Regions from separate parts of the Kitasatospora sp. NPDC032121 genome, predicted to be linked through region 2. Evidence: riboswitches for the same ligand, from Rfam matches in the RefSeq annotation. Region 2 holds a riboswitch; the other holds the start of a gene.
What was found. A riboswitch is a leader RNA that binds a small molecule or an ion and turns the genes downstream of it on or off. The one in region 2 is predicted to bind thiamine pyrophosphate.
Positions count from the first base shown of each region.

Region 1 (6,252 bases), on a different contig from region 2:
CCGGCGGGGCCGCTCGCACGCCCGTTCCCAGCCGCCCCGCTACGCTTGCTGCACCCCCAGAGAACCAGCGGAGCCCCATCGTGACCTCGTCCAGCACCCGGCCGGCCAACCCCGGTTCGGCCATCAGTGCGGCCAATCCCATTGACGTGGAGGACGTCCGCACCCGCGTCAACGCGGCGCTCGCCGCGTTCATGGACGGCCAGTCCGTGCTGCTCGACAAGATCTCGCCCCAGCTGGCCCCCGCCGCCGACGCGCTGCGCGACTTCCTGCTGGACGGCGGCAAGCGGCTGCGCCCGGCGTTCTGCTACTGGGGCTGGCGCGGCGCCGGCGGCCCGGCCGGGGGCACCACCGGCGAGGCGATCGCCAACGCGGCCGCCGCCCTGGAGCTGCTCCAGGCGAGCGCCCTGGTCCACGACGACCTGATGGACCGCAGCGACACCCGCCGCGGCCTGCCCTCGGTCCACCGCCGCTTCGAGGCGCTGCACCGCGACAACGGCTGGCGCGGTGACCGCGAGCAGTACGGCGCCTCGGCCGCGGTGCTGCTCGGCGATCTGCTGCTGATCTGGTGCGACGAGCTCTTCCTGCGCTCCGGCCTGGAGCCCGCCGCCGTCCTGGCCGCCAAGCCGGTGTTCGACCTGATGCGCACCGAGGTCATGCTCGGCCAGTACCTGGACGTGCTGGAGCCGGTGGCCGGCGACTCGACCGACGAGGGCGCGCTGGACCGCGCGCAGACCGTGCTGCACTACAAGTCCGCGAAGTACACCATCGAGCGGCCGCTCCAGGTGGGAGCGCTGCTGGCCGGCGCCGGCCCCGAGCTGGTCGAGGCGTACGGGGCGTTCGGGCTGCCGCTGGGCGAGGCCTTCCAGCTGCGCGACGACCTGCTCGGCGTCTTCGGGGACCCCGCCGTCACCGGCAAGCCGGCCGGGGACGACCTGCGCGAGGGCAAGCGCACCCTGCTGGTCGCCCACGCGATGCGGGGCCTGTCGGCCGCCGACGCCCGACACCTGGACGAGCGGCTCGGCGCACCGGACCTGGCCGCCCCCGAGGTCGCCGAACTGCGCGCCCTGGTCGCCCGCAGCGGCGCGCCGGAGGTGGTGGAACGCCGGATCGAGGAGCTGATGCGGCAGTCGCTGGCCGCGCTGGAGGCGGCGCCGCTCGCCGACGGGCGGGCCCGTACGGTGCTGCTGGCACTGGCCGAGGCCGCCACCGTCCGCAAGTACTGACGGACGGCGACGGCCTCGGGCGGGTCCTCTACCGGTTCGGGCCGGGCCCCACGGATCCGGGCGGATCCGGGCGGATCCGGCGGGTTCCGCGGACCCGGGCGGTCAGAGCGCGGCGCGCACCCGGCGGGACAGCTCGGCGGCGGCCGCCCCCGGGTCCGCCGCGGCGGTGATCGCCCGCACCACGACGATCCGGCGAGCGCCGGCGGCCAGCACCTCGTCCAGGTTGCCGAGGTCGATCCCGCCGATCGCGAACCACGGCCGGTCGGTGGCCTGCTTCGCCGCGTACGAGACCAGGCCGAGGCCCGGGGCCGGGCGGCCCGGCTTGGTCGGGGTCGGCCAGACCGGGCCGGTGCAGAAGTAGTCCACGCCCGGCTCGGCTATCGCCGCGTCCACCTCGGACTCGGCGTGGCAGGAGCGGCCGATCAGCACGTCCTCGCCGAGGATCGCCCGGGCGGCCGGTACCGGCAGGTCGTCCTGGCCGAGGTGCAGCACGTCCGGTCGGGCCGCGTGGGCGACGTCGGCGCGGTCGTTGACGGCCAGCAGCCTGCCGTGCCGGCGGCAGGCGTCGGCGAAGACCTCCAGGGCCGCCAGCTCCTGCCGGGCCTCCAGGCCCTTGTCGCGCAGTTGGACGACGTCCACCCCGCCCGCCAGGGCCGCGTCCAGGAACTCGGCGAGGTCGCCCTGCTCCCGACGGGCGTCGGTGCACAGGTACAGCCGGGCGTCGGCGAGGGCGGCGCGGGGGTCCGTCATCACAGCGCCATGGCCTGGGCGCGGCGCTTGACCTCCGTCGCCCGGTTCTCCCACAGCGCCTGCACCGGGGTGCCGGGCAGCGACTCGTCCTCGGAGAACATCCACTCGATGATCTCCTCGTCGGAGAAGCCGCTGTCCCGCAGCACGGTCAGCAGGCCGACCAGGTGCTTGACCGGGCCGGTCTCGTCGATGAAGGCCGCCGGGACCTGCAGGGACTTGTTGGGACCGCGGCGGACCGCGATCAGGTCACCCTTCTTGACCATGTTGCGGACCTCGGTGACCAGCACACCCCACCGCTCGGAGATGTCGGGCAGGTACAGCCACTCGGGGACCAGGGCGTCAGTCTTGGCATCGATCTCACTCACGGCACCAGACTGCCACCTCGACGGCCCGCCGCGCACCCGGCCCTACGCCACGGCCGCCTTCAGCGGCACCGCGGGGTCGGCCGCGCGGGCCGGATCCAGCGCCGTACCGCGCTCGATCAGCCTGCGCCCCTGGGTGAGGTCGCGCGGCCGGTCCACGGCCAGCAGCGCGCTCGGCACGCCGTCGCGCAGCCAGAGCACCGACCACTCGCCGTCCTGCGGACCGCCGCGCCAGAGCGGCACGTCGCCCTCGGCGTGCCGGCCGGCGTACTGGACCATCCGCCCGAACTGCTCGGACCAGAAGTACGGCACCGGGTCGTAGTCCGGCGCGTCCGCGCCCAGGACGGCGGCGGCCACCGCCTCACCGGACTGCAGGGCGTGGTCCCAGTGCTGGACGGCCAGCCGGGCGCCGGCCCGGGCCGACGGGTAGCTGACGCAGTCGCCGGCCGCGAAGACGCCGGGCACCGAGGTGCGCAGCCGCCCGTCCACGACGACGGCTCCGGTCGCGTCCAGCTCGACCCCGGAGCCGGCCAGCCAGCCGGTCGCGGGGCGGGCCCCGATGCCGACCACCACCTCGTCGGCGGGCAGGTGCGAGCCGTCCGCCAGTAGCACCGCGCCGGGCTCCACGGCGGCCACGCCGACGCCGCAGCGCAGCTCGATCCCGGCCGCGGCGTACCAGCCGGCCATCGCCGAGCCGATCTCCGTCGGCAGCGCGCCGGGCAGCGGCGCCGGACCGGCCTCGACCACCGTCACCTCGCAGCCGGCCGCGCGGGCCGCGGTGGACACCTCGGCGCCGATCCAGCCCGCGCCGACCAGCACCAGCCGCAGCCCGGGGCGCAGCAGCGCGCGCAGCGCCAGGGCGTCGTCCAGGGTGTGCAGCAGGTGCGCCCGCTCGGCGCCGGGCAGGGCGCGCGGCACGGCGCCGGTGGCGATCACCAGCGAGCCGTACGGGAGGTCGCCGCCATCGGTGTGCAGCACGCCGGGGGTGAGGCCGGTGGCGCGGCGGCCGGTGAGCAGCTCGATGTCGAGCTGCCCGTAGTCGATGTCCAGGGCGGTGGAGTCGGCCTCGCCGAGCAGCACGTCCTTGGAGAGCGGCGGCCGGTCGTACGGCGCGTGCGGCTCCTCGCCGACCAACACGATCCGCCCCTGCCAACCGCCCTGCCGCAGCTTGAGGGCGCACTGCGCCCCGGCCAGCCCGGCTCCGACGACGACCACCTGATCCGTTCCGCTCAGCTCTGCCACGCCGGTCACTGTACTCAGCGGCCGACCGGCGGCCGCGGGGCCGGGGGTGGGCGGGGGGTGCGGTCGGTCCCTCCCCGGTACGGGCCTGCGGCCGGGCGGGCCCACCTCCCGCGCCGCTGTCCACCCTGCGTACGGGCCTTCGGCCGGGCCGACCCCCGGCGTTAAGGTGGGGGCACCACACGGGAGCCCGGCGGACCGGGCTGAGAGGCGGGCTGACACGGCCTGCGACCGTCCGAACCTGATCCGGGTCATACCGGCGAAGGGAGAAGAGCAGCTTTGTCACGCTTGCCATCGCCCGCCCACGCCGACGTGCTGGTGATCGGCGGGGGCGTCATCGGCCTCGCCGTCGCCTGGCGCGCCGCCCAGCGCGGCCTGCGGAACGTGACCGTGGTCGACCCCTCCCCCGGCGGCGGCGCGGCCCGGGTCGCCGCCGGCATGCTCGCCCCGGTCACCGAGCTGCAGTACGGCGAGGAGCCGCTGTTGCGCCTCGGCATGGCCTCGAACGAGCGGTACGCGGACTTCGCCGCCGAGCTCACCGAGGCCGGCGGCGGCCGGGACACCGGCTACCGCCGCTGCGGCACGCTCGCCGTCGCGCTGGACTCCGACGACCGCGCGGAACTGCGCGAACTGCACGCCTTCCACCAGCGCCTCGGCCTGGACTCCGGCTGGCTGACCGGCCGGGAGGCCCGCAAGCTGGAGCCGATGCTCGCCCCCGGGGTGCGCGGCGGCCTGCACGTGGCCGAGGACCACCAGGTGGACGGCCGCCGGCTGCTGGACGCCCTGGTCTTCGCCTGCGAGGGCGCCGGGGTCCTGTTCCACCGGGCCGAGGCCGTCGAGCTGCTGGTCGGGAACGGCCGGGCGACCGGCGCCCGCCTGAGCACCGGGGAGACGGTGAGCGCAGAGCAGGTCGTGCTCGCCGCCGGCCCGCACAGCCACCGGCTGCCCGGCCTGCCCGAGGGAGTGCTGCCCGCGATCCGCCCGGTGAAGGGGCAGGTGCTGCGGCTGCGCGTCCCGGACGCCTACCGTCCGTTCCTGTCCCGCAACGTCCGTGCCGTCGTCCGCGGCCGGCACGTGTACCTGGTGCCGCGCGAGAACGGCGAGCTGGTGGTCGGCGCGACCACCGAGGAGCAGGGCTACGACACCACCGTCACCGCCGGCGGGGTGTACGAACTCCTGCGTGACGCCCACGAGTTGGTTCCGGGTATCACCGAACTCCCGCTGCTGGAGACCTCGGCCGGGCTGCGCCCGGGATCACCGGACAACGCCCCGCTGCTGGGCCCGACCTCGCTGCCCGGACTGGTCGCCGCCACCGGCCACCACCGCAACGGCGTGCTGCTCACCCCGGTGACCGCCGACCTGGTCTCCGAGTACCTGGCCACCGGCGAAGTCCCCGATCTTGCAAGGCCGTTCACGCCCCTGCGCTTCTCCCCCGACCGCTCCACGACGAAGGCCTCCGCATGACCGAGACCACCCGGAACGGGACCCCGCAGAACGGGACCGCCCCGACCGAGACCGCCCCGACCGAGATCACCCTGACCGTCAACGGCGAGCCCCGCCGGCTGTCCGCCGGGACCACCCTCGCCGAGGTGGTGGCCTCCGTCAGCGCCGCCAACACCGGCGTCGCCGCCGCGCTCAACGAGGCCGTGGTGCCGCGCGGTTCGTGGCCCGCGACGGCGCTGGACACCGGCGACCGGATCGAGATCCTCACCGCCGTCCAGGGAGGCTGAACCATGGCCGACGACCTTCTGACCATCGCCGGGACGTCCTTCTCCTCCCGGCTGATCATGGGCACCGGCGGCGCCCCCAGCCTGGAGGTCCTGGAGCGCGCGCTGCTCGCCTCCGGCACCGAGCTGACCACCGTCGCGATGCGCCGGGTCGACGCCGGCACCCAGGGCTCCGTACTGGACGTGCTGACCCGCAACGGCGTTCGGGTGCTGCCCAACACGGCCGGCTGCTTCACCGCCGGCGAGGCCGTGCTGACCGCGCGACTGGCCCGCGAGGCGCTCGGCACCGACTGGGTCAAGCTGGAGGTGATCGCCGACGAGCGCACCCTGCTGCCCGACCCGATCGAGCTGCTGGACGCCGCCGAGACGCTCGTCGACGACGGCTTCACCGTCCTGCCGTACACCAATGACGACCCGGTGCTGGCGCGCAAGCTGGAGGACGTCGGCTGCGCGGCCATCATGCCGCTGGGCTCGCCGATCGGCTCGGGCCTGGGCATCCGCAACCCGCACAACTTCCAGCTGATCGTGGAGGGCGCCGGCGTCCCGGTGATCCTGGACGCGGGCGCCGGCACCGCCTCCGACGTGGCGCTGGCGATGGAGCTGGGCTGCGCCGCGGTGATGCTCGCCTCCGCGGTGACCAGGGCTCAGGACCCGGTGCTGATGGCCGAGGCGATGCGGCACGCCGCCGAGGCGGGCCGGCTCGCCCACCGGGCCGGCCGCATCCCGCGCCGCTTCCATGCCGAGGCCTCCTCCGCGATGGCCGGCCGGGCCGACCTGGACACCCGCGAGCGCCCCGCGTTCTGAGCGTCCGGCACGCCCACGGCACCGGCCCCCGCGGCGCGAAGCCGTGTCACAAGCAGGGCACAGCCGGGCCCGGAGGCGGTGTCCTCCGGGTCCGGCCTCGCCCGGCGGCACTAGACTCACCGGGTGGACATGGCACTGCACGACCCC
Region 1 covers NZ_JBVILX010000001.1:722,997-729,248, forward strand. Annotated here, with positions in the region: gene ACZ5OX_RS03300 (polyprenyl synthetase family protein) at 81-1,223, shown strand; gene thiE (thiamine phosphate synthase) at 1,326-1,973, opposite strand; gene ACZ5OX_RS03310 (Rv2175c family DNA-binding protein) at 1,973-2,338, opposite strand; gene ACZ5OX_RS03315 (NAD(P)/FAD-dependent oxidoreductase) at 2,381-3,586, opposite strand; TPP riboswitch at 3,747-3,859, shown strand; gene thiO (glycine oxidase ThiO) at 3,854-5,038, shown strand; gene thiS (sulfur carrier protein ThiS) at 5,035-5,304, shown strand; gene ACZ5OX_RS03330 (thiazole synthase) at 5,308-6,105, shown strand; gene pknB (Stk1 family PASTA domain-containing Ser/Thr kinase) at 6,235-6,252, shown strand, end outside.
Region 1: another riboswitch for thiamine pyrophosphate. It lies ahead of thiO (glycine oxidase ThiO); the one in region 2 lies ahead of ACZ5OX_RS07680 (purine-cytosine permease family protein).

Region 2 (6,252 bases):
CGGTCATCACCCAGCGCAGGTGGTTCTTGTCCGGGGTGCCGCACCAGTAGGCGGAGTCCACGCCGGCGAGCTTCTCGGTCGGGATGGCCGAGGCGTTGGCGCGCTCCAGGGAGGCGGCGACCTCGCCGGTGGCGGCCTCGGCGTCCTCCAGCCAGAACTCGAAGCCGGTGTGCACGGTGGGCGTGAACGCGGCGGTGGTGTCCAGCAGGTCCTGCAGGCGGCGCCCGCCCGGGACGGTCCGGCGGGCCGGCACCGGGCTGCCCGGCTCGGTGGCCAGGGCCAGCTCCAGGGCGTCCGCGAGGTCGCGGCTGAGGTCCCCGGAGGCGGACTGGGTCTGCAGGCCGAGCAGGATCGAGCCGTCCTGGCGGCGCAGGGCCGGCCAGGCCAGCGGCAGCACGGTGGCGAGGGTCACCGACGGGATGTCACCGGTAGCGCCCTCGGCCACCCCGGCGGCCAGCGTCAGCGGCACCGTGGCGGCGGGCACCAGCTCGCGCAGCGCCACCCAGTCGGCCTCGCCGGGCAGGCCCTCGAACGGGCGGTGCACCAGCTCCTGGACCGCGTGCGAGGCCTCGCGGCCGTGGCACGCCTTGTACCGGCGGCCCGAGCCGCAGGGGCAGTCCTCGCGGGCCCCGACCACGGGGATCTCGCCCGTGACGGCGGTGGTGGACTGGCGCTGCGGCGCCTTCTTGGCGGCCTTCTTGCCCATGCTGCGGCTCTCCCGGGAACGGTGGTCCTGTGTCCCGGGAAGCCTAACGACACATTCCCCGAGCCCGGCTCATGCGCTACGGGCATCGCCTCCGGTGCGCCGGGCGTGCCGGGCCCGGGCGGGCAGCGCCGCCCAGACCGTGACCTCGCCCGGGGCGTCGCGCACGCCCCAGTCGCTCGCCAGCTGGTCGACGATGCTCAGGCCGCGGCCGCCGCGCGAGGTCAGCGAGGGACTCGCGGGCAGCGGCCGGGTGGCCGCCCCGCCGTCCGTGACCTCCAGGGTGAGCACCCCGTCGGCGTGCATCTGCCAGCGGACCAGCACCCCGCCGTCCGGCTCGTCCGAACCCTCGGCGGACTCCCGGCCGCCCGGCGCGGCGTGCGGCCCGGACGGGACACCGACCAGGACCTGCCCGAGCACCTCGGCCCGGGAGCCGCGCCCCAGCGCCGGCAGCGGGCCGAGCGGACGGGCGTACCGACAGGCGTTGCTCAACAGCTCGGAAAGGATCAGAACAGCATCATCGATGACCGGTTCCGGTATCTGCCGGTCACCCAGATCTCGACGCAGTCGGCGCCGTGCGACCCCGACACTCGCTGGGCCGTGCGGCACTGCCATGGTCGATGAAGTCGGCACTTCACGCGCCACCATCAACGCCACCCCCGGACCTCCTTCAGCGTATGCCGAGGGAGAGATGCCCCTTGGTAATGCGTCGGAAACGAGCACCGGACGATCCCGCCCGCCCATTTCGAGCGCGGCGACCGACGGTCGACATCAGGTCATTCCGTGCTCACCCTCTGTCGCCCGGATGCAAGAATTCCGGCAATTTCGCGCAAGGAAGGTTTGACTGCTGACCAGAAGTGATCGGATCTGACGGTATGGCCCCGGCCGGTCCTCGGTGCGTCGGCGGATCACCAGGCGATCACGGGCGCGATCACCGGGGGATCGCCCGGCGAGCGGCCGGCGATGATCCGGCCGTCAGCGGCCGAGCTGCGCCAGCACCTCCGCGGGCCGGTTGGTGATGATCGCGGACACCCCGAGCTCCAGGCAGAGCTCGACGTCGGCCGGCTCGTCCACCGTCCACACGTGCACCTCGTGCCCCAGCTCCCGCAGCCGGGTCACCAGCTGCGGGCGGGCCCGCACCAGTTCGATGCCCGGGCCGGCGATCCGCGCCCCGCCCGGCAGCGGCGAGCCCGCGCGCAGCCGGCCGAGCAGCGGCAGGGTCCGCTCGAACAGGAAGACCCGCCGGTACTGCGGTGCGGCGGCGCCCACCCGGTCCAGCGCGACCGAGGAGAAGCTCATGATCCGGGCGGACGGGCGGCCGCCGTCCCGGGTCGCGCCGATCTTGAACCGCTCCAGCGTCCGCAGCAGCTCGGCCTCCACCCGGCCGCGGAAGCGCACCGGGTGCTTGGTCTCGATCGCCAGGTCCACCGGGCGGCCGCACTCCACCACCAGCTCCAGCAGCCGCTCCAGCCGCAGCACGCCGCGCAGCTCGGGGTCGGTGCTGGGGCGGCCGGTCTTCCAGGCGCCGAAGTCGTACGCCTCCAGCTCGGCGAGGGTCATGGCCGAGACGGTGCCCCGGCCGTTCGAGACCCGGCCGATCCGGCGGTCGTGCACGCAGACCAGCGCGCCGTCGGCGGTGACCCGGACGTCGCACTCCAGCGCGTCCGCGCCCTCGTCGAGCGCGCGTCGGTAGGCCGCGAGGGTGTGCTCGGGCAGGGCGTGGGAGGAACCGCGGTGGGCGATCACCTGGACGGTCGGCGCGGTGCGCGCCGCCGTCGAGGACAGGTCTGGGCTGGTCACAGGCCCAACGATAGGTGGCGGAAGTGAAGCGCGGACAAAGACGGCCCCAACCGGTGGGGCCGTCTTCGCCGTACTCAGTCGTGCTCAGGCGCGCTCAGGCGTGTCCTGCCGTGTTCCGCCGTGTTCCGCCGGTTCGGCCAGGTCGGGTCAGGTCCGGTGCGGTCAGGGCCGGGCGGCGCGGCGGCCGATCGGGGTGAGCGCCCAGGTGACCAGGGCCGGCACCAGGAAGGCGAACAACGAGGCCGAGGTCCACTCCCGCGGGGTGAAGTGCAGCGCCTCCTGGGCGGAGGTCCAGAAGTCCGTCCACCAGTCGGCCACCTTGGTCGGCGCGATGAACTGGTAGACGGCGAAGCCCAGCGCCCACGGCAGCAGCATCAGCCAGCGGGACGGCGCGTCGGCGGAGAGGTTCCAGCCGCGCCGGCCGGCGCCGAGGAAGTAGTCCACCACGAGCACCGCCAGCAGCGGCACGAACACCGAGCCGATCAGGCCGAGGAAGCCGTAGTAGGTGTCGGTGAACTCGTCGATCTGCAGCGCCAGCACGGTGATCAGCACGCCGATCGCGCCGGAGAGCACCCGGCGGTCCACCTTCGGCAGCAGGTTCTGCACCGACATCGCGGTCGAGTACACGTTGGCGAAGGACTGGTCCGTCTCGCGCAGCACCAGCACCAGCAGGAACAGCCAGCCGGCCCAGACCCCGAGGAAGGAGTCGAAGATCCGGTTCGGGTCGCCGTCCGACTGCAGCAGCGCCATCAGGCCGAGCACGTAGCACCAGACCTGGGCGATCGTGTAGCCGGAGAAGCTGCCCCAGAACGCCGAGCGCGGGGTGCGCGAGTGCCGGGTGTAGTCGGCGGCCAGCGGGACGAAGGAGACCGACACCGCGATCATCGCGTCGGTGGCGCCCAGGAAGCCGTGCCAGTTGCCCGCGCCCGGGTCCGGCACGCCCTGGCGGCCCAGCTGGACGGTGAAGTACACCATCGCCACCGCGACCGCCCCGGCCACGAAGCGGCGCAGCACCGCGATCGAGCCCAGCGGCCAGATGGTCAGCACGGTGGTCAGCGCGCCGGCGAGCAGGACGAACAGCCAGCGGTAGCCGGTGGTGTGGGCGACGGTCTGGGCGCCCGCCGAGATGGTCAGCAGCTCGAACACGCCCCAGCCGATGCACTGCACGATGTTCAGCACCGTCGGCAGGTACGACAGCCGGGTGCCGAACAGCCCGCGCAGGTTCGCCATCGCGGGGGCGCCGGTGCGGGCGCCGATCAGCGAGGCCAGGCCGAGCATCGCGGTGCCGACGACCGTACCGACGGTGATCGCGGTCACCGCGGCGGCCAGCGACAGCTCGCTGCCGGGCGCGCCGAGCACGGTGGCGGCGGTGGAGAAACCGATCAGGCTGACGCCCAGGTTCATCCAGAGCGCGAAGTGGTCCCGGAAGCGCAGCGTGCGCGGCGGCTCGGTGTCGAGCACCAGGGGCGCCTCGACGTGATCGGCCCGCTGGGGGCGGTCCAGGACGGCCGCGGGCGTGGACCCGGAGAAACCCTTGGACTCGGGCGCACCCGAAGAAGAGGATGGCGAAGCAGGCGGCATGGCCGATACTCCCTACGCCGGCATTACCCGGACAGGTTCCGGCGGTCAGCGCCCCCTCGAACGTCCGTCACTCGCGTGGCGTACGGTCGACATGCGCACTCTCAGCCTGGTGGGTCCAAGCTCCCGCGTGTCAGTTGTGAGCGACAGGCTAACCGGCGCGGGGGCCGACACCCAAGGCCGAGGGCGTACGGTCCGCATCGCGGGACGCCCGGCGGGGGGAGGGGAGCCTCGGCCGTCGGTGCCGGCGTCGGTGCCGGCTAAGGATTCTTATGAGTTCTTCAGAGGGGTCCTTACGGCAATCGAATCGGCAGTGCGAAAAACTATGGTCCTTGGTTCTGCCAGCTATGGAGGTCGTCCGTGAGCACCGAGCGCGAGGTTGGGCCCGCCGGGCCGCAGGGGGAGCAGCCCGCCGGCCAGGGGGCGGCCGAGACCGCTCCCGAAGGCCCCGCTCAGGGCGGGCACCAGCCGACCATGGCCTTCCGGCGGGTGCCGGGGCCGGAGGCGGGTGCCGCCGATGCCGCTGCCGTCGAGGCGGCGCCGCCCGTGGACGCCGTCCCGGCCGAGGGCGTTCCGGCCGAGGGGGTCCCGGCCGAGGGTGGGCACAAGCCCACCGTCGCCTTCACCAAGGTGCCGGCGCCGGAGTCCCCTGCCGCGCCTGCCGCGCCTGCCGCGCCTGTGGCGCCCGTCGCGGAGGAGCCGGTCGTCGACCCGGCCACCGGCTACATCGACGCGCCGCCGCCGGTCCTGCCGCCCGCCCCGCCGTCCCCGGTCGCCGCGGCCCCCGCCGCAGCCGCGCCCGCCGCCCCGGCCCTGCCGCCGGCCGGCAACCCGTACGCCACCCCGACCCACGGCGTCCCCGCCGCCGGCGCGCACGAGGGCTTCGGCGCCGCTCCGGCCGCCGCCCCCGCCGCGCACGGCCACCACCCCTTCGGGGCCGGCCAGCCGCTCGGCGGCTGGGGCCCCACCCACGACTCCACCTCCGGCGGCGCCGGCTACCCCGGAGGCCCGGCCGGCCCGCTCGGCTACCCGGCGGACTACCCCGGTGGTCCCGGCGGCCACGGCGGCCCGCGCAAGAAGCGCGGCGGCCTGGTCGCCCTGATCGCGGCCGTCGCGGTGGTCGCCGGCCTGGCCGGCGGCGCGCTCGGCGTGTCCGTCGCCGACCACGTCGACAGCAGCAACGCCGCGAACGACCACCGCAGCACCACCGTCCAGGCCAGCGACACCCAGAAGAACGAGCCCGCCCCCGGCTCGATCGCCGCCATCGCGCAGAAGGCGCTGCCCAGCGTCGTCACCATCAAGGCGCAGGGCAACGGCGAGTCGGGCACCGGCACCGGCTTCGTCTTCGACACCGAGGGCCACATCCTCACCAACAACCACGTGGTCGCGCCGACCCTCAGCGGCGGCAAACTGACCGTCAAGTTCGCCGACGGCACCTCCTACAGCGCCTCGGTGCTGGGCCACGCCGAGGGCTACGACGTCGCCGTGGTCAAGATCGACAACCCGCCCAAGAGCAAGCTGGCCCCGCTGCCGCTGGCCGACTCCGACAAGGTCAACGTCGGCGACGCCACCGTCGCGATCGGCGCGCCGTACGGCCTGGAGTCCACCGTCACCAGCGGCATCATCAGCGCCAAGGACCGCCCGGTGGCCTCCGGCGACGACACCGGCTCGCAGGCCTCGTACATGAACGCCCTCCAGACCGACGCCTCGATCAACCCCGGCAACTCCGGCGGCCCGCTGCTGGACTCCGGCGGCGCGGTGATCGGCATCAACTCGGCGATCCAGTCCAACGCCTCCGCCAACGGCCGGGCCGGCAGCATCGGCCTGGGCTTCGCCATCCCGATCAACCAGGCCAAGTGGGTCGCGGACACCCTGATCAAGACCGGCAAGCCGGTCTACGCCAAGCTCGACGTGCTGCGCAACGACGACTACAAGGGCGACGGCGCGCAGATCCAGACCAAGGACATCCAGGGCCAGCCCGCCGTCACCCCCGGCGGCGCGGCCGACAAGGCCGGCCTCAAGCCGGGCGACGTCATCACCAAGCTCGGCGGCGTCCCGATCGACAACGGCCCCGCCCTGGTCAGCCGGATCTGGACGCACAAGCCCGGCGAGACCGTCGACGTCGAGTACACCCGCAACGGCCAGACCCTCAACACCAAGGTCACCCTCGG
Region 2 covers NZ_JBVILX010000002.1:407,762-414,013, forward strand. Annotated here, with positions in the region: gene ACZ5OX_RS07665 (DUF5926 family protein) at 1-706, opposite strand, end outside; gene ACZ5OX_RS07670 (ATP-binding protein) at 776-1,351, opposite strand; gene ACZ5OX_RS07675 (glycerophosphodiester phosphodiesterase) at 1,679-2,503, opposite strand; gene ACZ5OX_RS07680 (purine-cytosine permease family protein) at 2,666-4,084, opposite strand; TPP riboswitch at 4,077-4,221, opposite strand; gene ACZ5OX_RS07685 (S1C family serine protease) at 4,442-6,252, shown strand, end outside.